DNA from 4 places in the Staphylococcus sp. GDH8C109P genome. Region 3 is predicted to be linked to each of the others. Evidence: predicted binding sites of a transcription regulator. Region 3 holds the regulator's gene; each other region holds the start of a gene.
The links. The regulator Rex, encoded in region 3, represses fermentation and respiration genes when NADH is low (regulators of the CRP and FNR family bind a similar motif). The targets are predictions, from matches to a motif close to TTGTGAAATATTTCACAA.
Positions count from the first base shown of each region.

Region 1: the regulator Rex is predicted to act here: its motif matches at 4,555-4,572, upstream of KA867_RS08235 (hemerythrin domain-containing protein).
Region 2: the regulator Rex is predicted to act here: its motif matches at 2,129-2,146, upstream of KA867_RS09110 (L-lactate dehydrogenase).
Region 4: the regulator Rex is predicted to act here: its motif matches at 2,069-2,086, upstream of qoxA (cytochrome aa3 quinol oxidase subunit II).

Region 1 covers NZ_JAESMX010000014.1:305,262-312,986, forward strand. The annotation lists partial or broken gene KA867_RS08205 (type I restriction endonuclease) at 66-691, shown strand; gene KA867_RS13435 (HNH endonuclease) at 715-1,488, shown strand; gene KA867_RS08215 (hypothetical protein) at 1,617-2,237, shown strand; gene KA867_RS08220 (DUF488 domain-containing protein) at 2,636-3,190, shown strand; gene KA867_RS08225 (hypothetical protein) at 3,322-3,495, opposite strand; partial or broken gene KA867_RS08230 (FAD-binding oxidoreductase) at 3,511-4,480, opposite strand; gene KA867_RS08235 (hemerythrin domain-containing protein) at 4,697-5,116, shown strand; gene KA867_RS08240 (hypothetical protein) at 5,118-5,420, shown strand; gene KA867_RS08245 (hypothetical protein) at 5,439-5,711, shown strand; gene KA867_RS08250 (nitrate reductase subunit alpha) at 5,711-7,725, shown strand, end outside.
Region 2 covers NZ_JAESMX010000015.1:125,762-133,486, forward strand. The annotation lists gene mnmM (tRNA 5-(aminomethyl)-2-thiouridylate-methyltransferase MnmM) at 1-401, shown strand, start outside; gene KA867_RS09105 (transcriptional regulator, SarA/Rot family) at 520-921, opposite strand; gene KA867_RS09110 (L-lactate dehydrogenase) at 1,070-2,026, opposite strand; gene KA867_RS09115 (alpha/beta fold hydrolase) at 2,303-3,127, opposite strand; gene KA867_RS09120 (proline dehydrogenase family protein) at 3,394-4,395, shown strand; gene ribH (6,7-dimethyl-8-ribityllumazine synthase) at 4,670-5,128, opposite strand; gene ribB (3,4-dihydroxy-2-butanone-4-phosphate synthase) at 5,140-6,318, opposite strand; gene ribE (riboflavin synthase) at 6,329-6,961, opposite strand; gene ribD (bifunctional diaminohydroxyphosphoribosylaminopyrimidine deaminase/5-amino-6-(5-phosphoribosylamino)uracil reductase RibD) at 6,968-7,725, opposite strand, start outside.
Region 3 covers NZ_JAESMX010000022.1:83,758-91,482, forward strand. The annotation lists gene KA867_RS11700 (carbohydrate kinase family protein) at 1-606, opposite strand, end outside; gene KA867_RS11705 (sucrose-6-phosphate hydrolase) at 607-2,088, opposite strand; gene KA867_RS11710 (sulfurtransferase TusA family protein) at 2,831-3,055, opposite strand; partial or broken gene KA867_RS11715 (YeeE/YedE family protein) at 3,081-4,165, opposite strand; gene KA867_RS11720 (redox-sensing transcriptional repressor Rex) at 4,361-5,005, opposite strand; gene KA867_RS11725 (ABC-F family ATP-binding cassette domain-containing protein) at 5,153-7,081, shown strand; gene KA867_RS11730 (MutS-related protein) at 7,427-7,725, shown strand, end outside.
Region 4 covers NZ_JAESMX010000019.1:210,400-218,124, forward strand. The annotation lists gene folD (bifunctional methylenetetrahydrofolate dehydrogenase/methenyltetrahydrofolate cyclohydrolase FolD) at 54-911, shown strand; gene KA867_RS10630 (immunoglobulin-like domain-containing protein) at 1,670-1,987, shown strand; gene qoxA (cytochrome aa3 quinol oxidase subunit II) at 2,254-3,375, shown strand; gene qoxB (cytochrome aa3 quinol oxidase subunit I) at 3,375-5,363, shown strand; gene qoxC (cytochrome aa3 quinol oxidase subunit III) at 5,353-5,958, shown strand; gene qoxD (cytochrome aa3 quinol oxidase subunit IV) at 5,955-6,245, shown strand; gene rihC (ribonucleoside hydrolase RihC) at 6,866-7,725, shown strand, end outside.

The DNA.
Region 1 (7,725 bases), on a different contig from region 3:
TTGTAGTAGAAACAAAGGTAGGGGATGTTATGGTATACCAAAGTGAATTTGCTCTATAAAATGAAATGATGGAACAGTTAGAATTAAATGGCTATGAAACTGTAACGATTAGAAATGAACAGCAATTATTGGATAATTTCCGTGCTATTCTCAATGAACGTCATGCTGATAAATTCAAAAATCAACCATTAACAGATAAAGAGTTTCAACGCTTATTAACGATGATTAATGGGAAAAGTATTTTTGAAAGTGCACGTATTCTACGCGATAAATTGCCTTTAAAGCGTAATGATGAAACCGAAGAATATTTATCCTTTTTAGACACAAAAAATTAGTGTAAAAACAAATTCCAAATTACAAATCAATTATCGATAAATGATAAATATAAAGCAAGATATGATGTCGCAATATTAGTGAATGGATTGCCTTTAGCTCAAATTGAACTTAAGCGTCGTGGTGTAGACATAAATGAAGCAATTAATCAAGTTATGAGTTATCGAAAACAAAACTATACAGGTCTATTTCGATACATACAATTATTCGTTTTAAGTAATGCGTAGAAACGCATTATATCTCTAATAATGATGGTAATATATTAAAAAGCCATATGTTTTATTGGAGTGATAAAGATAACAATCGTATTAATAATTTGAGTGACATTACTAATAGATTTTTAAGGCCATGCCAACTAGTTATTACAAAAGGGGAATGAATATGACAAATACTCAATGGGTTATACCTTGTAATGTTAAATTCTATAATGTAGTTGCAGCGTTTGATAAGTTAGATGTTATTGATTGGAAGCAAAGTCCGAATTTAAAGAAGGCCAAGAAAGGTGATGTTCTTTATATATACATCTCCGCACCTATTAAGAGTATTAAATATCAATGTTTGATTAAAGAAGTTAACAAACCTAAGTCAACAATTGATGATAGTCAATTTGTTATCAAGGGTGATAATTATATTAACTATGGTAATTACATGGAATTAAAGTTATTAAACAAACTTGATGATGACCAATTAGATTTAGAATTTTTACAAGATAATGGGTTAAAAGGTAATGTTCAAGGTCCTATGACTTTAAAGGAACCTTTAAAAAGTTATATACAAAAAGTCTTGAAAACGAATATTTTAAATTTAGATAATGAGTTAGAAAACACTGAATATGTCGAAGGTAAACCATATGTACAGTACGGTATTAAATATGAAAGAAATCAGGCATTAAGAAATGAAGCTATTAAAATTCATGGAACTACATGTAAAGTATGTGGATTTGATTTTAAAGCTAAGTATGGCGATTTAGGTGAGGGTTTTATTGAAATTCATCATTTAAAACCAATGTTTTCAATAAAAAGAGAAATAAAAGTAAATCCACAAAAAGATTTAGTCCCACTATGTTCTAATTGCCATAAAATGATTCATAGAAATACTAAACAACCTTTAACGATTAAAGAATTAACCAAAATAGTTAATTATAATAGCAAATAATTTAATATTTTATAAACTATCATTCAACCCTCTTAATTTATTAGGAGTTTTTTTGCATTTGTGCTTTCAAACGTGTGATATACTTTGTTTGTTGAAATATAGAGTATCTATAGATAGGGTGATTGAGTATGAAATTCACTGAAGTGGAAGTTATCGAACATCTTGTAAAGGCATATAAAGAAGCAGGAAAGCCTACTTACCCCCATGAAAATTTATATCGAGGACGTAATCATAGTATTTCAGGTATTGGAGAAGACTTGCTGGGTGCTTATTTGATTAGTAGATTGGAAAGTGTCCAAATATTTATTGATCAACCTTTATCTATGATTGATAAATCTTTAAGTACAAGATATCCGGATTTATTAATTTGTGAAGATAATGAAATTAAAAATATACTAGAAGTTAAAATGGACTTAGGATATCAAAGAAAAGATTTTATAGATTATTGCCGAAAGAAAGAAGAATGGATTTCAAATATCGTAGGAAAACAGTGTGTATTGTCTAGAAAGAGAGAAGACAGAATTCCTATGAATATAGCTGATGATATTAGATTTCATGTTGTGATTTACAGTGAAAACAATGGACCGAAGCGGTTTGATGAAGAAATCATGCCTATCGTTAATGAAACATGTCCACATATTGAAGTATATGTCCTAACAAGCGGTCAACACCCTAATTTAGCAAATGTTAATCTTGAAGGTATTAATATTAATAAAGATGAATTTGAAAGATTAGTAAATGCGTTATAAAAAAATAGAGCATCCTCCACGTTATGGGGGTGCTCTGTTTTTTATTGAAAAGTATCAAGTTAATTAATTTAATATGCTTAATAAGTTCTACCTTGACCTTTTTCTCTAGCTTCTGTTTGATCTCTTATGTACTCAATACATACTGGATTTTCTGTTAATTCATCAACTGTATTAGTTTAATCAGAAGACGTGTCTACTTTGTAAGCTTCTAAGAACTTATTATATGATATAGTGTTTGAGTCTTGTTGTTCTTCTATAAATTTCTGTAGTTATTTTTCAAAAACCGCATCATTAACTGATAAGCAGAGCCCTACCACAAATAAAACTAAAAATCATATTGTGTGATATATACTTCTTAAAAATACTTATATTTTATAAGTCATGGAGAGTAAAATAAAATGACAATATTTACGATAGGCCATTATAATTATACGCTTGATACATTTCTAAAGATGTTAGAACAAGCGAAGATAACAAAAATTATTGATGTGAGATCATTTCCAAATAGTAAAAACAATCCACAGTATAATCGAAATGAGTTCTCTGTTTGGTTAAAAGAACATAATGTAAAATACAAACACATTTCATTGCTAGGTGGAAGAAGCAAACGTTCAAATATAGTTGGAGAAAATTTGAATGCTGGGTGGCAAAATCAATCATTTCACAATTATGCAGATTATACTTTGACTAAAAATTTTAAAGAAGGTATCAATATATTGATGAAAGAGAAAGAAAATCATATGGTTGCTTTGTTATGTGCAGAACGTCATCCTTCACGATGTCATCGTTTGATTATTAGTAATTGGCTAGAGTTGCATAATGAAAAAGTCGTTCATATTATTGTAAATAATAATGATAAAGTAGCGCTAATACCGCATGAATTAGGGCAGTGGGGAGCTTTACCTATTATTGAATATGACGGAGAAGTTGTATATCCAACTACAACAGAGTAATTTTATATAAATAATCCAAATTTAATATTAACAAAGCAAGCTACCATTTTTTAAATGTTAAACTATCATTAACTATAATAAAAAGGTTAAGTATAAATATACTTAACCTTGATTGGTAAATTTATAAAAATTTAGTTTGTTTTTAATTTTTTTAAATATTTTAAACCTAAAGCAAAAAGTGTGTAACCTATAAATATTTGAGACATTACTTTAATTAAATTGTTATTTTTAACGAGTATATTTGAAATTAAATTACTTATTAAATACAGCACAAATACTTTAATATATCTTTGATTGATTTTCATATTTGATAACTCCCTTTAAACTTCGACACTTAATCTCGGCACAAATGTTTCATAATGAACGTGGTTCATATCATGATCTAGAGCTTTTAATGCATCTATAATGGAGTGTAAAAAGCTCGTTCCACCACAGATATAAATTTCAGGGTCATTTATTAAGTAGTTTTTTAGATTATCAGAATTGAAGTAGCCATGTTTACTTTTCAGATGTGTCTCTAATTTTGCACTAACGTTGTTATGAGCAATCATTTCAAAATCTTCTTTAAAAGGTAAGTGTGCCTCATCACTTCCAACCTGTATCATTTGTGATTCAAGGCCTTCTGAAGAGGCTTGATTAAACATCGCAACCAAAGGCGTTACTCCAATTCCAGACCCTATGAATAGTTTTGGATGACTTGTATCTTCTAAAACAAAGCCACCGACAGGTGCAGCCAAATTAATCATATCACCTTCATTGACTTCATCGTGTAAAATGGTTGAAACTTCTCCTTCGTATTCGTCAGTTGTATCCCGTTTAACACCAAAAGTTAAATGATTTTCATCACCAGAAGTAATTGAATAGTGACGTTTAGCTCGATAAGGTAGTTTTTCACTAGAAAGATCTACAGTAATATATTGTCCAGGTTTAAATTGGCTTAAATCATACTCTGAAGATTCAATTGTAAATGATTTAACATCTTGAGACTCTTGTTTGATTTTAGAAACTTTAAAAGGTTTAAAGCCAATCCATAACATTTGATCATATATGCTTTTTTCAATCTGTATAAATGCATCTGCAAGCTCTCCATAAGCTTTAACCCATGTTTGGATGATAGGATCATTATCTTCTAATCCTGTAACATCTTGTATTGCTTTGATTAAACATATTTAATAATTCAGGATGAGCTTTGAACATTTTAGGATAAAAAATTGAAGTAATTTCTACACCCTTTTCTTGTAATAGAGGTACGGTTTGTTGAATAATATCTTTTTCTTCTTTCGTAAGCATCAAATTCCTCCTTTTGTTCTTTAATTCCATTGAACCACTAAAATAAATACAATTCAATAAACTATTGGCTTAAATTGTGAAAATTTTAGCAATTTTCATACTTTTAAAACAAACATGTAAAATTTTGTTTTGAATAGAGTTGCTTACAATAACAATAAGGTGTAGCATTACATTATAAGGAGATAATATAAGCATATATGATAGGGGGAACGTTAAATGGCAGGTCCTAGTTTGAAAAAGTCCGAAAGTCATAATTCTATTCATGAAGCTTCTTTAAATGAAGCTAGAGAGATTACAGCAGTGCTAAAAAAAACGATGAATCAAAGAAACAAAGCTTTAGAAATTGCATATGTCTTATTAGAACATTGGGAAGCAAGAGTTCTTGCTCATGCTGATGTTGAAGAAGAAGGATTGTATCCTGAATTAGCAGGAAATGATCCTTCTCAAATAAAAATTATGCATAGACTTCAAAGAGATCATGACTTATTAAGAGAATTAGCAAAACAAATTAAATCAGCGTTAAAAAATGAGGAAATGAATCATGAGGTATTGGTAAAATTTTATACCATGATAGAAGTGGATGATTTACACAATGAAGATGAAGAAGCTTGGGTTGCGAGTAAGGAGAAGGGATAAAATGATACAAAAAAAGGAAAAACCATTAAGATTTGTTAATGAAGATATATATAACTTAATGGTGAATGAATTGGAAAAGAATAATATACATTTTTTTGACGTTGATGCTACTGCAATTGTAGATGGGGATAATTTAGAAATTTCTATCCGTTATGGTGAAACATTTAAACATGGTACAAGTTGTTATTTTAAGAAACAAGCGCTTGAAGCGCCATATAATGATATATTGAATTTTTTTAAATATACAACAGCAGCATGTCATCGAATATTTATTTCAGAATATTTCAAAATGATAATGCCATAATGAATATGGGGGGATTATATGTTTTCAATGGAAAATGAAGCAATGCTTATAGAGGATAGAGAAGACTTAATAGGTATTTTGCGTATGAGATTTGGCTCAATTTCTGGTGAAATGATAGAGAAAATCTATAATATTAACGACAATAATACAATTGAACGACTCATCTTAGTTGCTGCAAATGCACCAACATTTGAAATTTTTATTGAAGAACTAAAAGAGGGTAACGGAGCATTTAAAATTACAGGTGAAAGATTTAATCCGATTTCTAAGAGTGATGGGGAGATGTCTTGATGGATAAAAAGCATAATAAATTACTACATAAACTTAAACATTTAAAACGTGGAAATTTAATAAACAATAATTGGACTGAAGAAAGTCCTAGACCTCGCGATTGGGAAAGTATTTATCGAAATCGTTGGCAACATGATAAAGTAGTACGTTCGACACACGGTGTTAATTGTACTGGATCTTGTAGTTGGAAAATTTACGTGAAAGACGGTATTGTCACTCAAGAAACACAACAAATTGATTACCCTTCTACAGGAGACGATTTTCCACAATATGAACCTCGTGGTTGTCCTAGGGGAGCAAGCTATTCATGGTATACATATAGTCCAACTAGAGTTAAATATCCATATATTCGTAAAGACTTATATGAATTATGGGAAAACGAACTTGAAGAAGTACAAAACCCAGTTCAAGCTTGGGAAAATATTGTCAGTGATAAGAAAAAAAAGCAGAAATATATTAAAGCACGCGGAAAAGGCGGTTTTATAAGAGGAAATTGGAAGAGTATTTGTCAAATGATAGCTGCTTCATCTATTTATACTATAAAAAAATATGGTCCAGATCGTATTGCTGGATTTTCACCTATTCCAGCTATGTCAATGATAAGTTACGCAGGAGGGACTCGATTTTTATCTTTAATTGGTGGAACAATTATTAGTTTTTATGACTGGTATGCTGATTTACCTCCTGCTTCTCCTCAAGTGTGGGGCGATCAAACTGATGTTCCAGAAAGTGCAGATTGGTATAATTCTAAATATTTCATCATATGGGGGACAAATTTACCACAAACAAGAACGCCTGACGCACATTTTATGGTTGAATCTCGCTATGCAGGTACTAAAGTTGTTGGTGTTAGTCCTGATTACGCTGAATATGAAAAATTTGCTGATATGTGGTTACCAGCAAAAGAAGGCACAGATGGTGCGCTTGCTATGGCAATGACACATGTTATTTTGAAAGAATTCTATGTTGATAGAGAAGTACCTTATTTTACTCAATATGTAAAACAATACACAGATTTGCCATTTCTTGTTCAATTGAAAGATAAAAACGGTAGTCTGAGAGCTGACAATTTCTTGAGGGCTGCTGATTTATCCAATGAATATAGCTTAGGAGATTGGAAAACAGTAGTGTGGGATGAAAATATACAAAAACCTGTTGTTCCAATTGGTAGTGCAGGTCACCATTGGGATGGAAAACAAAATTGGAATTTAGAATTAGAAGATGAATCAGGGAATGCAATTAATCCTATGCTTAGTTTTATAGATATATCTGACAACATAGATTCAGTTGATTTCCCACATTTTGCAACAAAAGATAATTCATCAATAACGCATAAAGTACCAACTAAAGTAATTAAAGATAAGAATGGTAATGATATTTTAGTGACTACGGTGTATGATTTGATGATGGCTCATACAAGTGTAGACCGAGGTTTAGATGAAAATACACATGTTACTTATGATGATTCTACTGTACCTTATACACCAGCATGGCAAGAAGGAATTACTGGTGTAAAAAAAGAACATGTGATTCAAGTAGCTCGTGAGTTTGCACAAACTGCTGAACTTACCAAAGGTAAGGCTATGATAGCGATGGGTGGAGGTACAAACCATTGGTATCATAGTGATCAAATTTATAGAGCAATACTTAATATTATTATGCTGTGTGGTACAGAAGGTGTTAATGGAGGTGGTTGGGCTCATTATGTTGGTCAAGAAAAAGTAAGACCTTCGGAAGGATTTGCTCAAGTCGCCTTCGCCAATGATTGGAAAGGTACACCTAGACATATGAATGGTACTTCGTATTTTTACTTTGCAACAGATCAATTCAGATATGAATCTGATGAAGATCAAGATAATTTTGATTGGGGTGGAAAATTTAGTAATATGCACCCTGCAGATTTTAATGCGTTATCTGTGAGATTAGGGTGGTTACCTGGATATCCACAACTGACTGAGAATAGCTTAGATGTAATTAGTGATGCAAGAAAACGAAATCTTGATGATGCTGAAGC
Region 2 (7,725 bases), on a different contig from region 3:
AAATTGCAATTCAAAATACGAGCAACAAGACAGACGCATTTAAAAATGTACACTTAATTCAAGATAGTCATGCTAAAGTAAAGCAATATATACAAAGTAACGAAATTGGAAAAATTGATGCAGCCATTTTTAATTTGGGGTATTTACCTAAAGGTGACAAATCAATTGTAACAAATGCTAATAGCACATTAGCAGCGATAGACGAAATATTTGATATATTAACGACAGAAGGCATTATAGTACTAGTGATATATCATGGTCATGATGAAGGCAAAATCGAACGCGATGCATTATTAAATTATTTACAACATTTTGACCAAAACAAAGCACACATATTACAATATCAATTTATTAATCAAAAAAACAATGCACCATTTATTTGTGCAATTGAAAAAAGATAATATATATATTAAAAATGCATCTCCTTATAAGCGGAGATGCATTTTTATTTTAGTATAGATAGTGATTACCTATTACTATTTTGAGTCTAACTTATCATTTTGTAACTATAATTATTCCCTATAATTTTAAGATAGATGTAAGACTAGATTGTATAGTAGATGATTTTTCGTTTATTTCCGCTTTAAAACAATTTAAAAGTTCTTCCCTTTGATCTTTTAAATCCTCATTGAAATGTATAATTACTGTACGTTCGTCATTAACGGGTCTTTCTTTAATAATCCATGCTTTTTCAACTAAATCGTTATACGTTCTTGTACGTTTATATGATTTAATTTTCACATAATTATCCATTTCTTTAAGCGTCATTGATCCTTCTTCCCAAAGTGTTAAAAGAATTAATATTTCTTCTTTTGACATTTTATATTGTTTCTGTACTTTTCCAAAGATGTCTTCAATATCTTTAAGTACATGTTCCAATCTAAGGACACTATCTACCATATCAGCAATTGTCTTCCCCATAGAAATATCCCCCAATCATAATATAAAGTTAAACATGTAAAATTAATTTACCAAAAAATCATTCAAAGCAAAATTTATTCATATCAGAATAAATTTTGATATTTTCAATAAAATTAATCTTATATACAGTTTAAAATTAAATTATGAATTATGCAATTAGTTGTTTGATTTTATTTTGCATATCTTTCAAAATTATGGCAGAATTTTCAAACTTTTCACTTTCTTCACTATTTAATTGCGTTTCATATACTTTAATTGCACCATTTCTATTAATTAATGTTGGAACTCCAATATAAATATCATGTTGATTATATTCGCCTTCTAAGTAACTAGAAACTGGTAATACTACATTTTGGTTTTTTAAAATTGCTTGTGTTATACGAACCAAGCCCATTGCTATACCATAATAAGTTGCACCTTTTGATTGGATAATATCATATGCAGCATCTCTTGTGTTTGTAAATATTTCATCTATTCTATGTTCTTTATCAGGGTTATCTTTCAATGCATGGTATATTGGTTGACCAGCAATATTAGCTTGTGACCAAACCGCTAATTCAGAATCGCCATGTTCACCAATAATTTGTGCATCCACACTCCAAGGTGACACACCAAGTTCTTGTGCTAGTTCGTATTTAAATCGTGCAGTATCTAGTATCGTACCAGATCCAATAACTTGTGATTTTGGTAGACCTGAAACTTTTTGTGTTACATATGATAATACATCTACTGGATTAGTTGCTATAAGAAAAATACCATTAAATCCTGTGTTCATAATTTTTGTGACAATATCTTTAAATATGTTTGTGTTTTTTTCTACTAAATCTAATCTAGTTTCACCAGGCTTTTGGGCAGCTCCTGCAGTAATAACAATTAAATCAGCATTACCACAATCATGATAATTACCAGCTTTTACTTTAACAGGTGAATCACCATATGGTGCGCTATGATTTAAATCTGCAACATCGCCTTTAACTTTTGCTTCATCTAAATCAATAATCACTAATTCATCAGCTAAGCCTTGTGCAACTAATGCAAATGCATAACTTGATCCAACTGCTCCATCACCTATTAAAACTACTTTATTCCCTTTTTCAAATTTCATGTTCAATCGCTCCTTTTATTTCAAACTAAATATTCCTAAAATTAAATGTGATTTTTTTCACAATATAAATATAACAATTATTATTTTAAAAATCAATGTTTATTGTGATTTTTTTCACATTATTCTTATTAAAAAAAAAGAGTGTAAATAAATTCAACGTTAAATTACATTTATACACTCTTTTTATAAGCAATTATTTTGTCATAATTTGAATAAATTGTATTTTAGTGAAATTACTTGATTCCATAAAACGATATTCATTATTTATTAAATGAACTATGACAGTTCATTTTCATCATGTACAATAAAGCCAATGTTACTAGCACTATTATTAAGAAATGCTAGAATATAACGCATTACTTCATCTCTTTCAGGTTCATTATGTATTTCATGATTTAACCCTTTCCAGGCTTTAAAATACAGTTCTTCTGTTGCAATTTTTTCTTTAATCAAATACATCGTAGAAATATCTGAAACTTTATCTTCAAGTCCATACATTAATAATAAAGGAAGTGGTTTAATATCTTTTAAATGTGTAACGGTCTCTTTCATGATTTCTATGACTTGTTTATACCAATGATAAGTAACTTTCTGCAGCATCAGTTGATCCTCTTTTGCTTCTTCAATCACTTCTTCATTTCGTGTTAAATCTTCAATTGTAATACCTATTTTAAACCTTGTATCTTTTGTTAATTTCCCGACATTCGATACGATTTTATCTTTTCTTGTTTTATTACTCTTATTAAATTCTAACAATGGAGAAATCAACATTAGTCCTTCTATAGGCACATCCACTTTTTCAAGTAAATTTAAAATGATAAGCCCACCAAGGCCCACACCTAAAACATATGTCGGCAATTTATACTCATTAGCAATTCTAATCCACTCAAGGACATGCTCATGATATACTTCAAAGTTTGCTATTTGTCCTTTATTCGCACGCGTCGTTTGACCTTGACCAGGCAAATCACCCATGATTACATGATAACCATTTCTACGTAGCATTGTTATAACATATGCATACCTACCTGTATGTTCGAGCATGTTATGGGCAATTACAATGACACCCTTAGCTTCATTTTCTGTTTCCCATTTCCACATATTCCATACTTCCCCTTCTACAATAATTTCAATAACTACATTGTATCAAAATATGATGTACTTTTTCCATTTTTAACGTATAAATATTACCGTTATATGTTACTTAAACGTTATCTTTAATGTTATATCTAAAGCGTGAGTCAATGTTATCGTGTAGTATATAATATTTAGTGTAATAAATTTTATTGTAAACGATTTCATTACCATTCGATTCATGCTACACTATTATTGAAAGAATAGCTATTAGCAGAATGGGAGGAATTAATATGCCAATTGTGAAAAATTTTTTTATAGGATTATCTAACAATCCTTTTTTAAATAAAACAGCTAAGGAAATAGGACCTATGTTCGGCGCTAAAAAAGTAGTCGCAGGGAATACTATTCCAGAATTAGTTGACACAATTGAACGTTTAAATAACAAAGGAATTACTGTCACAGTAGATTGTCTCGGTGAATTTGTTTTAAATGAAGGTGAAGCAATACAATCAAAAGATCAAATATTAGAAGTGATGTATGCTATCTACAATCATAATTTAGATGGTCACATGTCTATCAAAATCAGCCAATTAGGTTCTGAATTTGACCTTGATCTTGCTTATCGCAATTTACGTGAAATATTACTTAAAGCTAATGAATTTGGTAATATGCATATTAATATAGACACTGAAAAATATGATAGCTTATTTGATATTACTCAAGTTTTAGACCGATTAAAAGGCGAATTTAAAAATGTGGGAACTGTTATACAAGGATATCTATATAAAGCGGATGCACTCGTTGATAAATATCCAGAATTACGATTACGTATGGTTAAAGGTGCATACAAAGAAAATGAAAACATCGCTTATCAAACTAAAGAAGAAATTGACGATAATTACATACGCTTAATTAAAAAGCGACTGTTAAATGCGAAAAATGTTACTTCTATTGCTACACATGATGATGCTATCATTACACATATTAAACAATTCATTAAAGACAACAATATTGAAAAGGATAGCTATGAATTTCAAATGCTATATGGTTTCCGCTCAGAATTAGCAGAATCATTAGCGAGAGAAGGCAACCATTTCTGTATCTATGTGCCATATGGTGATGATTGGTTTAGTTATTTTATGAGAAGATTAGCAGAGCGTCCTCAAAATTTAAATCTGATGTTTTTAGAACTTATGAAACCTGAAGTGTTGAAAAAAGCAGGGATAGTAGTTGGTGCATTATCAACTATTGGAGCAATTAGTGCATTGTTATACAAAAAATTTAAAAACTAACAAACTTTCAAATTAAAAAGTATGTAATTAAAATCGTTTTAAACATTATTTTAGAGAAATGAAATGTAACACCAAAACTGTGAATGAAAGATTAAAAACACGTACTAAGTAAATCATATCCACAGGTATGCAAGAACAAAAACATAAAATATTAAGCTAAAAGAGAGCTTACCCATAAAGGTAAGCTCTCTTATTTTGAGCATTAATAATGTTATTTTACACTATGTCATACTTTTAAATTTTTAAATTGTATGATTTCTATAACAACTCAATATTAAATTTCTTTCAATAAATTCGCCATTTCTATAGCACTTACTGCCGCTTCAGAACCTTTATTGCCTGCTTTTGTACCTGCACGTTCTACAGCTTGCTCGATATTCTCAGTAGTTAAAATTCCAAAAATAACTGGTGTATCCGAAACATCATTCGCTTTTGAAACACCCTTTGCCACTTCATTACATACATAATCATAATGTGATGTTGAACCTCTTATCACACATCCTAAAGTAATCACTGCATCATAATCACTTTTTTGAGCTAATTTTTTAGCTATTAATGGAATTTCAAAAGCACCAGGAACATATGCAACATCAATATTTTCTGCTGGTACTTCATGTCTAACTAAGGTATCTTTAGCACCGTCTAACAAACGATTCGTAATGAAATCGTTAAATCTACTTACTACAATCGCTACTTTTAAGTCTGATCCTATTAATTTACCTTCAAAATTCATGTTTTTTCCTCCTATATTAAATGACCCATTTTCTCTTTTTTTGTTTGCATATACGCGTGATTATATTGATTTGTAGGTATTACTAATTCAATTCTTTTAGCAATATCAATACCGTAATTTTCTAAACTTCCAAATTTTTTAGGATTATTACTTAATAAATTTACACGTTTGATACCTAAATATTTTAAAATTTCTGCAGCATATCGATACTCTCTCAAGTCTTCATCAAAACCGAGCGCAATATTTGCTGTAACAGTATCATAACCTTGTTCTATCAGTTCATAGGCTCTTAATTTATTAATTAAACCGATTCCTCTGCCTTCTTGTGGCAAATAAAGGATAACGCCTCCATGTTCATTAATATATTCCATAGATGCAGCAAGCTGTTCACCGCAATCACATCTTTGACTATGGAATATATCTCCAGTTAAACAAGCAGAATGTATGCGTACATTCTCTGTTTCATTAATTTCACCTTTCGCGATTGCTACAATTTCCTCGTTATCATTCGTTCTAAAACCATACATGTCAAAATCGCCAAATTCAGTAGGCATCTTTATTTTCGCTTTGGCTTCAATAGATGAAATCGATTGCTTTCTATATTTTTCTAAATCTTCGATAGATATCATTACCAAATTATGTTTACTTTTAAATGCTTCTAAATCGTCACCTTTCGCCATTGTGCCATCGTCATTCATTATTTCACAAATGAGTGCTGCAGGTTTTGCACCTGTTAGTTTAGCTAAATCGACAGAGGCTTCAGTATGCCCACGTCTAGTCAACACACCATCATCCTGAGCTATTAATGGAAATAGATGACCTGGCTTATTAAAATCTTCAGCTGTTGTACGATTATCGATTAATGCCTTCGCAGTGAGCATTCTTTCATCTGCACTGATACCTGTCGTTGTTTTGACATGATCGATACTTACAGTAAATTGAGTACCATAAACATCTGAATTATGATTAACCATTGAATGAAGTTCTAAATCTTCAGCTATTTTTTTACTAATAGGTGCACAAATTAATCCTCTACCATATTTAGCCATAAAATTAACTGTATCATCATACATCCATTCTGTAACTGCTACTAAATCGCCTTCATTTTCTCTATTTTCATCATCTACTACAATGATACTTTTACCTTCTTTAAGTGATTCAAGTGCTAATTCTATACTGTCTAATTGCATTTTACCCCTCCTAGAATCCAAAAGCGCTTAGTTTTTCTAAACTTAAACCTTTTTCACTATTGCCAACTATTTTTTCCACATATTTAAACAACATGTCTGCCTCAATATGTACAGGGTCTCCTACACGTTTTTGATTTAAAATAGTTGATCTTCTTGTTTCTGGTATAAGATGAATATCAAATTCTGTATCTCTTAATTGAAACACTGTCAAACTTACGCCATCTACAGTGATTGAACCTTGTTGTACCATTTGATTTATAATAGAAGTAGATGGTTTAATTGTTACAATTTTAGAATTATCTGAGTTTTGTATTCTAGTGACTCTAGCTACTTCGTCTGTGTGACCAAGTACAAAATGGCCACCAAATCTTCCCGAACCACTCATTGCTCGTTCTAAATTTACCTCAGTAGCTTGATTTAATTGATTCAGATAGGTTTTATTTTCAGTGCCTTTGATCACTTGAACTGAAAATGACTGATTATCAAATTGTATTACAGTTAAACATACTCCGTTTACACTTATAGAATCACCAATATGCATGTCAGATAAAATTGTCTTACAATCAATTGTTAAATTAACAACGGATTGTTGTGTTGTAACTTTTTTTATAGTACCTATTTCTTCGACAATACCAGTAAACATAATTATTCACTTCTTTCGCAATTCTAATTTAATATTTTGCTCAAGCATTTTGGAATTTACAATTTCAAATTGAGGTACGTCTGATAAATTAAATACATTTTCTGTTTTGAAAAATTGATAATCACCAGAACCACCTATTATTTTCGGGGCATAATATAAGATGAGTTCATTCGTATAGTTAGATTGAAGAAATTCTGAAGTAATCGTAGGGCCTGCTTCAACCAGCGCACTTCCTATCCCATATTGATATAACTGTTTTAAAATATTTTCAATCGTGCAATTCGAACAATATATAATTTCTATATTTGAATCTTTACTTTTTAAATTTTTATTTTCTGTAAAAATCCATATTGGTGTCATCGGTTGTTTAAATATGTCTAAGGTAAAATCTACCTGCCCAGATTTTGAAAGTATCACACGTATCGGTTGCTTACCTTCTTCAATCCTAGTAGTATATTGCGGATTGTCTGCATTTAAAGTGCCAGTACCAGTGATAACTGCATCATGTTTATGTCTGAGCATAAATACATCTTGTTTAACGGTTTTGTTAGTAATCCATTTACTTTCACCATAATCAGTAGCTTGTTTACCATCTAAACTACAAGAGACTTTCACAGTAACTTCAGGGACGCCTTGTCGTTTAGTAATAAAAAAGTCTTTGTACAATGCTTCAGCTTCTGGTTTATGACGAAACTCAACTTTTATCCCAGCATTGTGCAAAATTTCGTCACCTTTAGTCGATAATGTCGTATCTTTTACAGCAT
Region 3 (7,725 bases):
CACAAATGTCAGCTCTTCGTCTGAAATTTTAAGCACGTGCGCTAATGGCAAAAATTCACGTATTGCATTTTTACATTCCGCTTCACTAGTCCATAACGGCAAACGTACGTTAGGATCAAAGATAATCGTACCATTTGCTGATTTCACCTTATTTATTAATGCTTTATGCGCCTGTTTCATTGGACTATCTACTAAATCAACAGAACAAAAATGTAACATATCCTTTTCTGTTACAGTAATTGCATCTATATTGCTAGGTTGGTATAACATATCTGCTGATGGTTTACGATAGAATGAAAAATCACGTTCCCCTTCTTTGGTTAAACTTACAAATGCTAAAGCAGTATTCGCTTCATCTGTACGTCGAATATAGTTTGTATGCACGCCAATGTTATTTATTGTTTCAACAATTAAATCGCCAAATGCATCATTACCTAATTGGGTAATCATTTCTGCTTGCCCATCTAATTTTGTCGTAGTACAGGCAACGTTACAAGGCGCTCCACCGACTTGTCTTGTGAACCCTTCAACATCTTTTAATTTTGAATCTTTTTGATTAGGGATAAAATCGATAAGTGCTTCCCCTATTGCAAGTAAACGTTTCATTTATAGATCATCCTTTATGTCATATTTTGTAAAATTAAGAAAGACTTGGCCAGATTCAGTAGAAGCTTTAAATCCTATGGCATCATCATCTGTAAAAATTCTTGAAGTCATCACACGTTCACCATCATTACAAAATAATTCAATACTCGATGTGTCTACGAACATTTGTAGTTGAGATAATGGCGTATCTAAATAAGTGCTACGTGTATTACCATCGACTGGTTCTGGTAGTGAGCCACTTTCACTACGATCCAATGTAATTTTTTTTGTTTTTGTGTTATAAGCAATAAGTAAAGACTGTGATTTTGAAGCTCTGATTTCAAAATAAATTTCAGTAGCGTCATTTTCCAAAATATCAATAATCAATTCAAATTGTTTACCTTCATATGGATTTAAAAACCGCGTAAACTTATTAGCGTAACCTAATGCTGTTTCTTTATTCGTTCTTAATTGTTGAAGTGCTTTAATAGGACGTTGTTTTAAATTACCTTGTTCAATTGTCAAAATACGCGGGATTGTTAAACAGTGAGCCCAACCATCTGAATCTGTAGGATAGTTCACTTCTGGTAAACCCATCCAACCAATGAGTATTCTTTCGCCAAATTCATCTATAAAAGTTTGAGGCGCATAAAAATCAAATCCATGATCTAATTCATGAAAATCACCATGATCCATGACAAGATGGTCTATGTCGTATTGCCCCATGATATAACCAGATTGATAAATATTTCTAAATTTTTCACCTTCTGGTTCAATACCTTGAGGACAAAATAACAGTAAATCGAAACCATCTAAATTAAAATAATCTGGGCATTCCCACATAAAACCAAACGCTTCCAGTTTTGTTGTTATTTCACCTTGAAATGTCCAATTTACAATGTCTGTTGATTGATATTGAAGTATTCTTCCATATCCTTCTTCATTTTGTGCCCCAATTACTGCATAGTAAATTTCATCTTTAACAAATACTTTAGGGTCTCTAAAATGCTGCGTATATCCTGAAGGTGGCGCTGCTATTACCGCTTTAGGAAATTTTTGAACCTCACCATTGTCATCTACCTTAGCTATATGTTGTGTAGACTTTCTATTCCAATTTTCATCTCTATGATTGCCTGTATACATATAATACAAATTGTTGTTATATGTAAATGCGCTGCCACTATACACGCCATGACTGTCATCTTTCGTATCTGGTTTTAGTGAAATTCCTTGATCATCAAAATTTATTAAATCTTTACTTTTATATGTATACCAATATTTCAAACCATGGACAGCTCCTAAAGGAAACCACTGATGTGAGATATAATAATCTCCTTTATAATAAATTAGACCATTAGGATCATTTAACAATCCTGTTTTTGGCTGGATATGAAACAATTGTCTATATTTAGATTGATTCACACGCTCAGTTAATTCGTCCATTGTTTGTTGATTAATTTCTTCATAACGTTGATAACGTTCATCTCTTGTCCATTCACTCACTTTATTTCCTCCTATTACAAACTACTACTTTCTGATATTTGTTCTGTCGCAATTCAGTTCATCATCATATCTATGTATTTCATTATCATTATATTAGATTTATCCTACTCATTGATACAAATCTATGGCTTCCACTGCTTCAAAACAGTTTCACACGTGGTATCATGTGTTAATCGAAATGTGATTCCTGTAACAAGGACGCCATCAACAAACGACACTTAAAATGGCATCAACTTTATTCATATAAAAAGCTCCTCACACATCAATTTTCAAATTATTATTTAAATTTTTATAGCTTTGTTAACGCCTATAATTCAACTTATTGCATATTATTTTGACACCATAATTGCACATATTGACAGTAACTGAATTTATAATCAATTATCTAAAAAATCTTACACTTAGATATGCCAATCATATTTTATTTTCACTCTCATTACTTGGCATTGTAAACATCATCTATTTTATCATATTGTATTCCCTTTAAATACTGTTAAAAGCCAAACTCAAACTACTTGGTAAACACAAAAAATATTGCTGACTTCAAGAAGCAACTATATACATGATTAGTATTAAAAATATAGATCATTCAAAGACGACTAATCTCATTTACCATTACAACTTGTGTTATTCAATAACAAACAATTTTTTAAAACAAAATAAAGCCCGAAACATCATAGAATATGTCTCGGACTTTCTCTCATTGAGTAGTATATAATAAAATAATATTTTTAATATAACATTAAGCTTTCTGAACAGTGATTGTCCATGAAGCATCATCAAGTTGTTCATAATTGATAACTGGGTAACCTTCTTCAGCTGCCCAATTTGGAATTGCTTCAGTTGCTTGAGTACAATCGAAATCAATTTTTAATTCGTCACCATTCTCTAAAGTAGTCATTTTCTTTTGTGCTTCAATTAAAGGAAAAGGACAAACCATACCTACTGTACCTAATTCATATACCATAATGAAATCCTCCTAAAAATAAAATTTATGTCGTTTGTGTTTGTGCTGAGACTGTTTGACTTGTAGACTTTTGTGCTTTTTTCATCGGCTTAATAAATATGAAATAACTCATAAACCAAGCACCTAGTATCATTGATGCAAGCGCAATCCAGCCTTTCCAAGACATTGTAGCTGTTTCAACTAAACCATTTCCGATAGAACAACCACCTGCTACTGATGCACCAAATCCCATGCATACGCCACCAATAACACTATTACGGATTGTCTTTTTATCAGGTAGTCTCCACTTAAATTCTCTAGCTCCTTTTGCTGCAATATAAGAACCAACAAAGATACCTAAAACAAGGAATACACCCCAATCTAAAAGTTGAAGATCACCAGTTACAAAAAATTGAACGATATTAGCAGAAGGCGTTGTAATTCCTAAACCGTACATTCTGCCAGTAGATTCACTCACTGGCCAAGCCAATAATGCAATTAGTCCAACTGCAATTGCTGCAACAAAGGGATGGTATTTTTTTTCAAATAAATAATAACGAATCCCCGTAAACTTTTGTTTTAATTTTGGTACCGCAAATTTAGGCTTCGGTTTACGTAACGTTTTAACAACAAATATAACCGTTATAATTGTTAATAACGCGACCCATACCCATGTTGGAATACCAGTTGTTTGAGCCATACTTGTATTTACATTAGTAGGTTTGTTGATACCATCCATTAAAGGTAATAATAAACCAAATTTAGTAGCAGCTGATGTAAATGCATATGCAATAAGTGCAATCCAACTACCAATTAATCCTCTCCAGCTCTATACCATGTACCAGTTGCACAACCACCAGCTAATATAATTCCAATACCAAAAATAAATGAGCCAATAACCGTACCTATGATTGGATATGTTGACTCTGGTATTTCTACTAACCCTGTCGAAGTTAGAATTAACAATCCGATACTTTGCACTGAGATTGCTATTAACAAGGCATAAAACATTTTATTACTTTTTTGAATATACATATCCCGAAATCCACCAGCAAGACAAAATCGTGTACGTTGCATGACAAATCCCAAAAGTCCACCTACGATTAAGCCACTGATTATTAACCACGTCATAACATTACCTCTTTCCGATAAAATCAATAAGAATTATCATATTAGATTTGTACTAAAATTTCAACCTTTATGTTTTAATGCCTTTTCATATGTATATGTATAAGATGAAGCGGAGCTAGTGAACAATAAAAAAACTTTGTAGAGACAACTAAACATCAAAAATGTTTGTATCTCTACAAAGTTAATATTTAAAAATTATTGTTTATTACTGTAATTTTTCATAAAGAAAAGTAAAGACTGTAATTCAATCCCTAAATCAATGTGATGAACTTGTACATCTGACGGCGTATAAACACGTGTTGGTGTGAAATTTAGAATACCTTTAATTCCTGCTTCAACTAAAGTATCTGCAACTTGTTGTGCTGCGTTTTCAGGTGTTGTTAATATCACGACATCAATTTGTTCTTGCTTTAATACATCAGTGATTTTTGAAAATGGGCTTACAACCACATTGCCTATTTGTGTTCCTATTACATCATCACGAATATCGAACGCTTCTGTGATAGTCATTTCATCATGAATAGAAAAATTATATGTTAGTAATGCTTTACCTAGGTTCCCTACACCTACGATGGCTATTTTAATTTCATCATTTTCACTTATCTCATTTTTAAAAAAATGTAACAAGCTATCAATATTATAGCCATACCCTTTTTTGCCTAATTCACCAAAATAAGAAAAATCACGACGAATTGTTGCAGAATCAATGTTCAAACCTTCACTAATTGTTTTAGAATTAACTCTGTCTATCCCTTTAGATTTCAAAGTATTGACGAATCTATAATATAACGGTAACCGTTTTAACGTGGCACGAGGAATCTTTTCGCTTTGGTTAGCCAAGATCTTGTCCTCCTATACTATAATCTCTAATTAATCTTATAATTACTTCAACATTATACATTAATACATTATAAAAATAAACACTGGTAGTTTTAACAATACGCAGAATACGGTAGAATGATAATGAATAGAGAGGTGCAAAAACGGATGATATTATTACAATTAAACGACATTACAAAATCATTCGACGGAGAAGATATTTTTAACAATGTCAATTTTGAAGTTAAAACTGGCGAACGTATCGGTATCGTTGGGCGTAACGGAGCTGGTAAATCTACATTGATGAAAATTATCGCTGGCGTCGAGAGTTATGATAGTGGTCATATTTCAAAAAGTAAAAATTTAAAACTTGGTTATTTAACACAACAAATGACACTCAACACAAACCAAACCGTGATTGAAGAAATGTCCAAACCTTTTGAAAATATGAAAAAACTTGAATCTGAAATGAAAATAGAAACAGATTGGTTAGCACAGCATGCAAATGAATATGATACAGATGTATATAAAAATCATATTGATCGATATGAATACTTATCCAATGAATTCGAACAACAAGATGGATATCAATATGAAAGTAAGATAAAAACGGTGCTCCACGGTCTAAATTTCACTGAACCAGATTTCAATCGCCCTATTAATGACTTTAGTGGCGGTCAAAAAACGAGGCTTTCATTAGCCCAAATGTTATTAAGTGAGCCTGATTTATTATTGCTAGATGAACCAACTAACCATTTAGATATGGAAACAACACAATGGTTAGAAAGTTATTTAAACTATTTTAAAGGGGCTATTGTTATCATTAGCCACGACAGATATTTTTTAGATAAAATAGTAAATCAAATCTATGATGTTGCACTTGGAGATGTGCAACATTATATAGGTAATTATAAACAATTTATTGAAAAAAGAGATAAGTATTATGAAAAACGCATGCAAGAATATGAACGTCAACAAGATGAAATTAAACGCTTAGAAACATTTGTTGATAAAAATATAGCGCGGGCTTCAACTACTGGTATGGCAAAAAGCCGTAGGAAAATGCTGGAAAAAATGGAAAGAATCAATAAACCAATGGTTGATGCTAAAAGTGCTAATATCCAATTTGATTTTGATCGAAATACAGGTAATGATGTTTTTCATATCAAAGATTTAGAAATTGGTTATGAAGAGACAATTACCAAAGGTATCAACATTGAAGTAACTAAAGGAGACCATATCGCTATTATTGGGCCTAACGGTATCGGTAAATCTACTTTAATCAAGACAGTTGCAGGTATTCAACCAAAATTAAACGGTGAAATTACTACTGGTGCAAATTTAAAAATCGGTTACTATGACCAAAAACAAGCTGAATTTAAATCTAGTAAAACAATATTAGATTATCTTTGGGACCAATACCCTTCAATGAACGAGAAAGACATACGTGCAGTATTAGGTCGATTTTTATTTGTACAAGAAGATGTAAAAAAAATCATTAATGACCTTTCTGGTGGTGAAAAAGCTAGATTACAATTGGCTTTGTTAATGCTTGAACGTAACAATGTACTTATTTTAGATGAACCTACAAATCATCTTGATATAGATTCAAAAGAAATGTTAGAACAGGCATTGGATAACTTTGAAGGAACGATTTTATTTGTTTCACACGACCGTTATTTTATTAATCAACTTGCAAACAAAGTTTATGATTTAGACACTCATGGTGGCACAATGTATTTAGGTAATTATCAATATTTTATAGAGAAGAAAGAAGAAAACGAAGCGATTCAAGCTAAAAAAGAATATGAAGCTTCACATCAGACAAAACCGATGGTGACTCAAAACGATAATTATATTGATCAAAAACTTCAAAAACGCGAACAACGTCAAATTGAACGCCAAATTGATGAATGCGAAACCGAGATAGATAATTTTGAAACTAAAATTAATGAAATTAATGAATTGTTAACTTTACCAGATATATATAGTGATCCAGAGGAAGCAAATCGTTTAGCCAAAGAGAAAGAAAACAGCGAACAAGCATTAGAACAAGTCATGTCAAAATGGGCAGAATTACAAGAAAAGTTAATTTAATACTAATTTTAACGATAAGTACGAAAAATGGAAAAATCATTTTTCGTACTTTTTATTATTATTTTATACCTTAACTATTCACAGCTTTAACCCTATCATCAAAGCTATCCACAAAGTTATCCCATTTATCCACAAGTAAAATGTAACTTTTAAACTGTTGAATATTCAGAAAACAATGTATATCCACATATTTGCCCACGACTTATCAACAAGTTATACACTAATTGTTGATAAGTACGCACGTTCTCTATTGACATATATCACCACTTAACATAATCAGCTATTTGTGAATCCATTTATTTCATGACATAATAAAACATATTAATTAAGTATGAGGTGAAACTTATGTATCCTATATTTTGGTTCCTAATTGCATTAATAATCGGAACAACAATTTTATTTATTATCACGACAATCATTGCCAATAAAAAATTAAATCATGATATCAAACCTTTATGGTCACTTAGAAAACCTTTAGAATCTTTTGTTCGACCTAATCATAGGTATAGTTATCAATTCGATACATACAAACACCAATTTGATGAAACAAATCTTATAGATGATAAAACTTACGCTGATTTGAATTTAAATGCCCTTTTCGACAACATGAACTTTAATTTTTCTGCAATTGGCGAAATGCGCTT
Region 4 (7,725 bases), on a different contig from region 3:
TAGTAATTATGTTAAAGTTAAGTAAAGTTCATACATTGGAGGAGGATTTTTTCATGGTCGCAAAAATTTTAGACGGTAAACAAATCGCAAAGGATTATAGACAAGGTCTAAAAGATCAAGTCGAGGCTTTACAAACTAAGGGTTACACACCAAAATTATCAGTAATATTAGTAGGTAATGATGGAGCAAGTAAAAGTTATGTGAATTCAAAAAAGAAAGCTGCAGAAAAAATCGGTATGATTTCTGAAATCGTACATTTAGATGAAAGTGCTAGTGAAGATAAAGTATTAAGTGAACTTCAACGCTTAAATGAAGATGATAGTGTGAGTGGTATATTAGTTCAAGTTCCGCTACCAGATCAAGTAAGTGAACAAAAAGTTTTAGAATCGATTAATCCTGCTAAAGATGTTGATGGATTTCATCCTGAAAATATAGGTAAATTATATATTGACCAACAAACATTTGTACCTTGTACACCACTTGGTATCATGGAGTTACTAAATCATGCTGACATTGATTTAGAAGGTAAAGATGCTGTTGTCATAGGTAGAAGTCATATTGTAGGTCAACCAGTTTCAAAACTATTATTACAAAAAAACGCGTCAGTTACGATTTTGCATTCAAGAACTAAAGATATGCATCAACATTTAAAAAATGCTGACATTATCGTTAGTGCTGTCGGACGTCCTGGTCTTGTTACTAAAGATGATGTTAAAGAAGGCGCAGTTGTCATTGACGTAGGTAATACACCTGACGAAAACGGCAAATTAAAAGGTGATATTGCCTATGATGAAGTTAAAGAAATTGCTGGAGCTATTACACCTGTGCCTGGTGGCGTAGGTCCAATGACGATCACAATGGTATTAAACAATACTCTTATGGCAGAAAAAATGCGTAGAGGCATTGAATAACATGATTGTTTCAAGAAACATATTTCAAAAAATGAACAAAGTTGAGACATCTTATCTTTAACTACTAAGTAAATAAACGTCAATTTCTAGAAAGTTACAATAGAAGTTGACGTTTATTTTTTATGAAATGGTGCAACACATTTATTCATTAACTTTCCTATATAACTTGTATCTTAAAAATTATTTTTAATCTCACTTATTTCATTCAAATCATTTGGTTTAATTGTAAAAGATGCCTATTATTTCACTGTATGAAAATAAGGCCTATTATAAAAATTGTGTGAGAACCTCATTAATTCGTCCCAGATGCATTCATATTGTCAGTAGATAACTGAACTAAAAATTAAAGTACCACTTCTCAATTTATTGAGTTAGTAATACTTATACCTGACCTGCAGCTCAAGTAATCATTTTATATTTTTTGATTCTCGTCATCTTTACCGAGATGAGTCAACAATCTATTGTTAATAAAATTAGATTTCTCCCCCCACCATATCTGCTTTTAAATAATGTGCTAAAATAATCCATCCGTTTTAATACATACATTCATGCAGTTTTCTTCGATTATCACTCAATTTTGTTTAATTGCTATTATGCTTATCAAAAAATATTACAATTAACTGAATTTTTTCAAAAAATTATCACTCAATTTACACTATTACGTTATATTAAGACTATAGTACGATGTAATTTCATTCAAAATAAAATATAGTGTATTTAAGATAAAAATAAATGACGCTCATACGGAGGTTAACGTTATGAATAAATTAATACAGTCATTATCAGCTCTCGGTGTATCTGCAACACTTGTTTCACCTAACTTAAGTGCAGAAGCTACAGAAAATGCAGTACCTGAATTAAAAGGAACAAACGATATAATCATTGATAAAGGAAATAATTATAATTTATTAAATGGTGTCCGTGCTTATGACAAAGAAGATGGTGACTTGACGCACAAAATTTCAGTGAATGGAAATATAAATACAGAAAAAGAAGGAAAATACAAAGTTGAATATACAGTGGAAGATTCAGAAGGTGCAATGAATAAATCAGTAAGATATATTGAAGTAAAATAAAATAATTTATGAATACATATGTCACGATGAAATTCACACCAAATAATCAATATTTGGTGTGAATTTATCCTATCGTCTAAAATATGACACTTTTCACAAAATGTACACATAATTTTAACAAATCTTTGAAAGCCCGTCAGACGTTGAGTTTGTTGGGTTTCTTTTAATTTTACAATAATTTTTTTTACACAAACACTTGTAAATATTGCGTAATATCTTAAAATTGATGGTAAGCCCTACAATTGTAGTATTAGGAGGTCAAAAAAGTGTCAAAATTTAAGTCTTTGCTTCTACTCTTTGGCTCACTAATTATACTTAGTGGTTGTTCAAATGTAGAAGTTTTAAACCCAAAAGGGCCGGTAGCAAGTGACTCGAAGTTCTTGATTATGTATTCAATCATCTTCATGCTTGTTATTATTGCCGCCGTACTTATCATGTTCACTCTGTTTCTATATAAATATAGATTACACAAAACAGAAGAAGCAGGTAAGATGCATCACAGTGCTTTAATGGAAACAATTTGGTTTATCATTCCGGTGATTATCGTTATCGCTTTAGCTATTCCTACTGTAAAATCACTTTACATGTATGAAGCTAAACCAGAAAAACAAGACGATCCACTTGTTGTTTATGCAACAAGCGCTGGTTATAAGTGGTTCTTCAGTTATCCTGATGAAAAAATTGAAACTGTTAATCACTTAACAATACCTAAAGATCGCCCTGTTGTCTTTAAACTCCAATCAATGGATATGATGACAAGTTTCTGGATTCCACAATTAGGTGGCCAAAAATATGCGATGACTGGTATGACAATGGATTGGACATTAACTGCTAGTGAAGAAGGTACGTTCCGAGGACGTAACTCAAACTTCAATGGTGAAGGATTCGCTCGCCAAACATTTGATGTTAATTCAGTAAGCCAAAATAAATTTGAGGATTGGGTAAAAGATGCTCAAAGTCAAAAGAAATTAGATCAAGATACTTTTGATAAACAACTTTTACCAACTACTGAAAATAAAAACTTAACTTTCAGTGGTACGCACATGGCGTTTGTTGATCCAGCAGCTGATCCTGAGTATATTTTCCATGCTTATGATCGTTTCAATTACGTACAGAAAGATCCTAACTTTAATACACCTGAGGAAATTAAAGCGGATGTATTAGATAAACCTAATAAACCTGCACGTAAACCACAAATCACAAACGCAAACTATGAACGTCATGGTATGAAAGCTATGATTTTAGGCAATAATGAACCATATAATAGTGAATTCAAAGATGAAGAATCACATAATATGGACGAAATGGAAAAAATCTCAGAAGGTGCTAAAGATGAAAAAGCATCTAAAGCTGAGAAAAAAGACCATGAACATGGAGGTGGACATTAATGAATTTCCCATGGGATCAATTACTCGTTCAAGGTAACTGGATGATTACAATGGCACAAATTGGTGCACCGTTTGCTATCATCGCAGTGATCGCAGTAATTACTTATTTTAAATTGTGGAAATATCTATACAGAGAATGGTTCACATCTATTGACCATAAAAAAATTGGTGCTATGTATTTAATCTGTGCTGTATTAATGTTCGTACGTGGTGGTATTGACGCCCTAATGATGCGTACACAATTAGCAATTCCAGATAATACATTCTTAGAAGGAAACCACTATAATGAAGTCTTTAGTACGCACGGCGTAATAATGATTATCTTTATGGCAATGCCTTTCATTTTTGGTTTATGGAATGTTATTGTACCTCTTCAAATTGGTGCAAGAGACGTTGCATTCCCTGTATTAAATAACGTAAGTTTCTGGTTATTTTTCTCTGGTATGTTGTTATTCAACTTATCATTTATAATCGGAGGCTCACCTGCAGCTGGCTGGACTAACTATGCACCGCTTGCAGGAGAATTCAGTCCAGGACCTGGGGTTAACTACTACCTAATCGCGATACAGATTTCTGGTATAGGTACCCTAATGACTGGTATTAACTTCTTTGTAACAATACTTAGATGTAAATCACCTACGATGAAATTTATGGAAATGCCAATGTTCACGGTTACTACTTTCATTACAGCATTAATCGTTATTTTGGCTTTCCCAGTATTGACAGTAGCTTTAGCACTGTTCACAACAGATAGAATCTTCGATACTGCATTCTTTACAGTCGCAAATGGCGGTATGCCAATGTTATGGGCTAACTTCTTCTGGGTATGGGGGCACCCCGAAGTTTATATCGTTATCCTACCGGCATTCGGTATTTATTCAGAAATCATTCCAACATTTGCACGTAAACGTCTGTTTGGTCACCAAAGTATGGTCTGGGCAACAGCAGGAATCGCATTCTTAAGTTTCTTAGTTTGGGTTCACCATTTCTTCACTATGGGTAATGGTGCATTAATTAACTCATTCTTCTCAATCACAACTATGCTGATTGGTATACCAACAGGTGTTAAAATCTTTAACTGGTTGTTTACGCTTTATCAAGGCCGTATCACTTTTGAATCACCAATGCTATTCGCATTAGGTTTCATACCTAACTTCTTAATTGGTGGTGTAACAGGTGTCATGCTTTCTATGGCAGCAGCCGACTATCAGTATCATAATACGTACTTCTTAGTTGCTCACTTCCACTACACATTAGTGGCTGGTGTTGTATTTGCTTGTCTAGGTGCTTTAATTTTCTGGTGGCCTAAGATGACTGGATTTAAATTAAACGAGACATTAAACAAATGGTGTTTCTGGTTATTCATAATCGGATTTAACGTTTGTTTCATACCACAATTCATTCTTGGTTTAGATGGTATGCCTCGTCGTTTATACACTTATATGCCAGAAGATGGATGGTGGATGTTAAACGCAATCTCTACTGTCGGAGCATTAATGATGGCATTAGGCTTTATGTTCTTAGTTGCTAGTATCGTATACAGCTTCTTCAAAGCACCACGTGAAGCTACTGGTGATAACTGGTATGGCTTAGGACGTACATTAGAGTGGTCAACTGCTTCAGCAATGCCACCTAAATACAACTTTGCTGTTACACCAGATTGGAATGACTATGATACATTTGTGAATATGAAAGAACACGGTAGACACTACTTAGATAATCACAATTATTCTGATATCCATATGCCAAATAATACACCAGTTGGTTTCTGGATAGGAATTTTCTTCACAATCGGAGGATTCTTCCTTGTCTTTGAAACAATACTCCCTGCAGTTATTTGCTTAATAGGTATCTTTGGTACTATGATTTACCGCAGTTTCCAAGTAGACCACGGTTATCATATTCCAGCTTCTGAAGTAGCAGAAACCGAAAAACGTTTACGTGAAGCACGTATAAAAGAAAGGGAGGCTGTAAGTCATGAGTCATGATGCAAACACTATTGATCAACGTTCGCATGAAGGTAATTTAAATAGACTTGGCTTTTGGATATTCCTTACAGCAGAAGTCTCATTATTCGGTACGCTATTCGCAACCCTATTAACGCTTCAACATGGTGGCGACTATGGCGGTAAAATGACAACTGAAATGTTCGAATTACCCCTAGTTTTAATAATGACATTTGCATTATTAATTAGTTCGTACACTTGTGGTATTTCTATTTACTATATGAGACAAGAAAAAGCAAAATTAATGACAATATGGATGGTTATCACTTTACTATTCGGACTTGTGTTCGTAGGCTTTGAAATTTATGAGTTTGCTCACTATGTTTCAGAAGGTGTTAACTTAACGATTGGTTCTTATTGGTCTAGTTTCTTTATTCTATTAGGAACGCACGGTGCCCACGTATCATTAGGTATCGTTTGGATTACATGTTTATTAATTCAAGTTGCAATGCGTGGATTAAATAAAGATAATGCTCCTAAGTTATTTATAGTAAGCTTATACTGGCACTTCTTAGATGTTGTTTGGATCTTCATCTTTACTGCCGTATATATGATAGGGATGGTGTTTAGCGGATGAATACAATTGTAAAACACACAGTCGGTTTTATTGGCTCAATCGTATTGACTATTTTAGCAGTATTCGTAACCTTATACACATCAATGGCACTTAATGCTAAGATTACAATCATCTTTGGCTTTGCCTTTATCCAAGCTGCAGTACAATTATTAATGTTCATGCACTTAACTGAAGGTAAAGATGGAAACTTACAAGGATTTAAAGTTATATTTGCGGTTATCATTACTCTAATTACAGTTATTGGTACGTATTGGGTAATGCAAGGTGGACACTCAAGCCACTTATAAACCTAAAAAAGACTTCTCTCTCAAGGAGTCTCAAACTGCCAACAAAGTCTCAGACTTTGTTGGCAGTTTTTTTGTGCACATTTTTCGCAGGCACTACCTTATCCTGAAGTCTTCGGCTAGTGCGCTTCCCACAAGAGTTGGCTCAAATCACTGTCAATATCACACTAAAAATGTTACTTATTCAGAGACTATTTCATCTCAAATCAATGGGACAAATAATCAAAGAAATTGTGAGAAGATTTGGCGATATAAAAGAATATCACGGTATGCGATGAACGAGATATATAGACCCCATGACAAAGTTTTTATGGATACCATACTAATTTGTGTTGTCATGAATCTTTACAAATTGGCAATGTGGTTAGTAAAATGGCTAGTAATGGTCTGAAATACCACTACTATTTTGAAAAAAATATAAAAATAGACAAATCCTTCGCAAATTAATGCAAAGGATTTGTCTACATTCTGAGACTTCTCGAAACAGAAGTCTTTTTTATAGTTTTATTTATCAACCTCCCCTATGACTTCAATCAATAATTTACTTTGTAACATTTATTTCCACAAAAGATGTAGAATATAATTGATAATGTTATTTTTGCAATAGGAGGATTAGATAAATTATGAAACAACCAATTATTATTGATACAGACCCTGGCATTGATGATGCAGCAGCAATAAGTTTTGCATTAAACCATCCAGAATTTGATTTGAAAATGATTTCTACAGTCAATGGTAACGTTGGCATCGAAAAAACGACTGCTAATGCTTTAAAACTCAAGCGTTTCTTTAATAGTAATATACCTGTACATAGAGGTGCCTCACAACCATTGTTATCAGATATTGTAGATGCAAGTGATGTACATGGTGAATCGGGAATGGAAGGATATACTTTCCCAGAAATTAATGAAAGTGATCTCAATTCTACACATGCCGTTGAGGCCATGAGAGATGTTTTACTTAAAAGTGAAGCGCCCATCACACTTATTCCCATTGGCCCATTGACGAATATTGCATTATTACTAATGACTTATCCTGAAGTAAAGACATTTATTAAAGAAATTGTATTAATGGGCGGTTCAGCATCTCGAGGTAATGTAACACCATTAGCTGAATTTAACATTTATTGTGATCCTGAGGCTGCTCAAATCGTGTTTAATGCTGGTCTACCCTTAACAATGATAGGATTAGACGTTGCTAGAAGTTCTAGTTTAACGCATGACACAATTAATGAGCTTAACTTTATCAACGATACAGGAAGGATGTTACATCAGTTATTCAAACATTATAGAGGAGACGATTTTGAAAAAGGCATTAATGTATATGATGCATACACGTTGCTTTACCTACTACATCCAGAACACTTTGATGTACAAGAAGCTGATGTGCAAATTGAAACAGATGGCAAATTAACCAAGGGTGCTTCAGTTGTTGATTTCAAATCTCAATTTCCTAATACAACCGTAGTAATGTCCGTACAAGC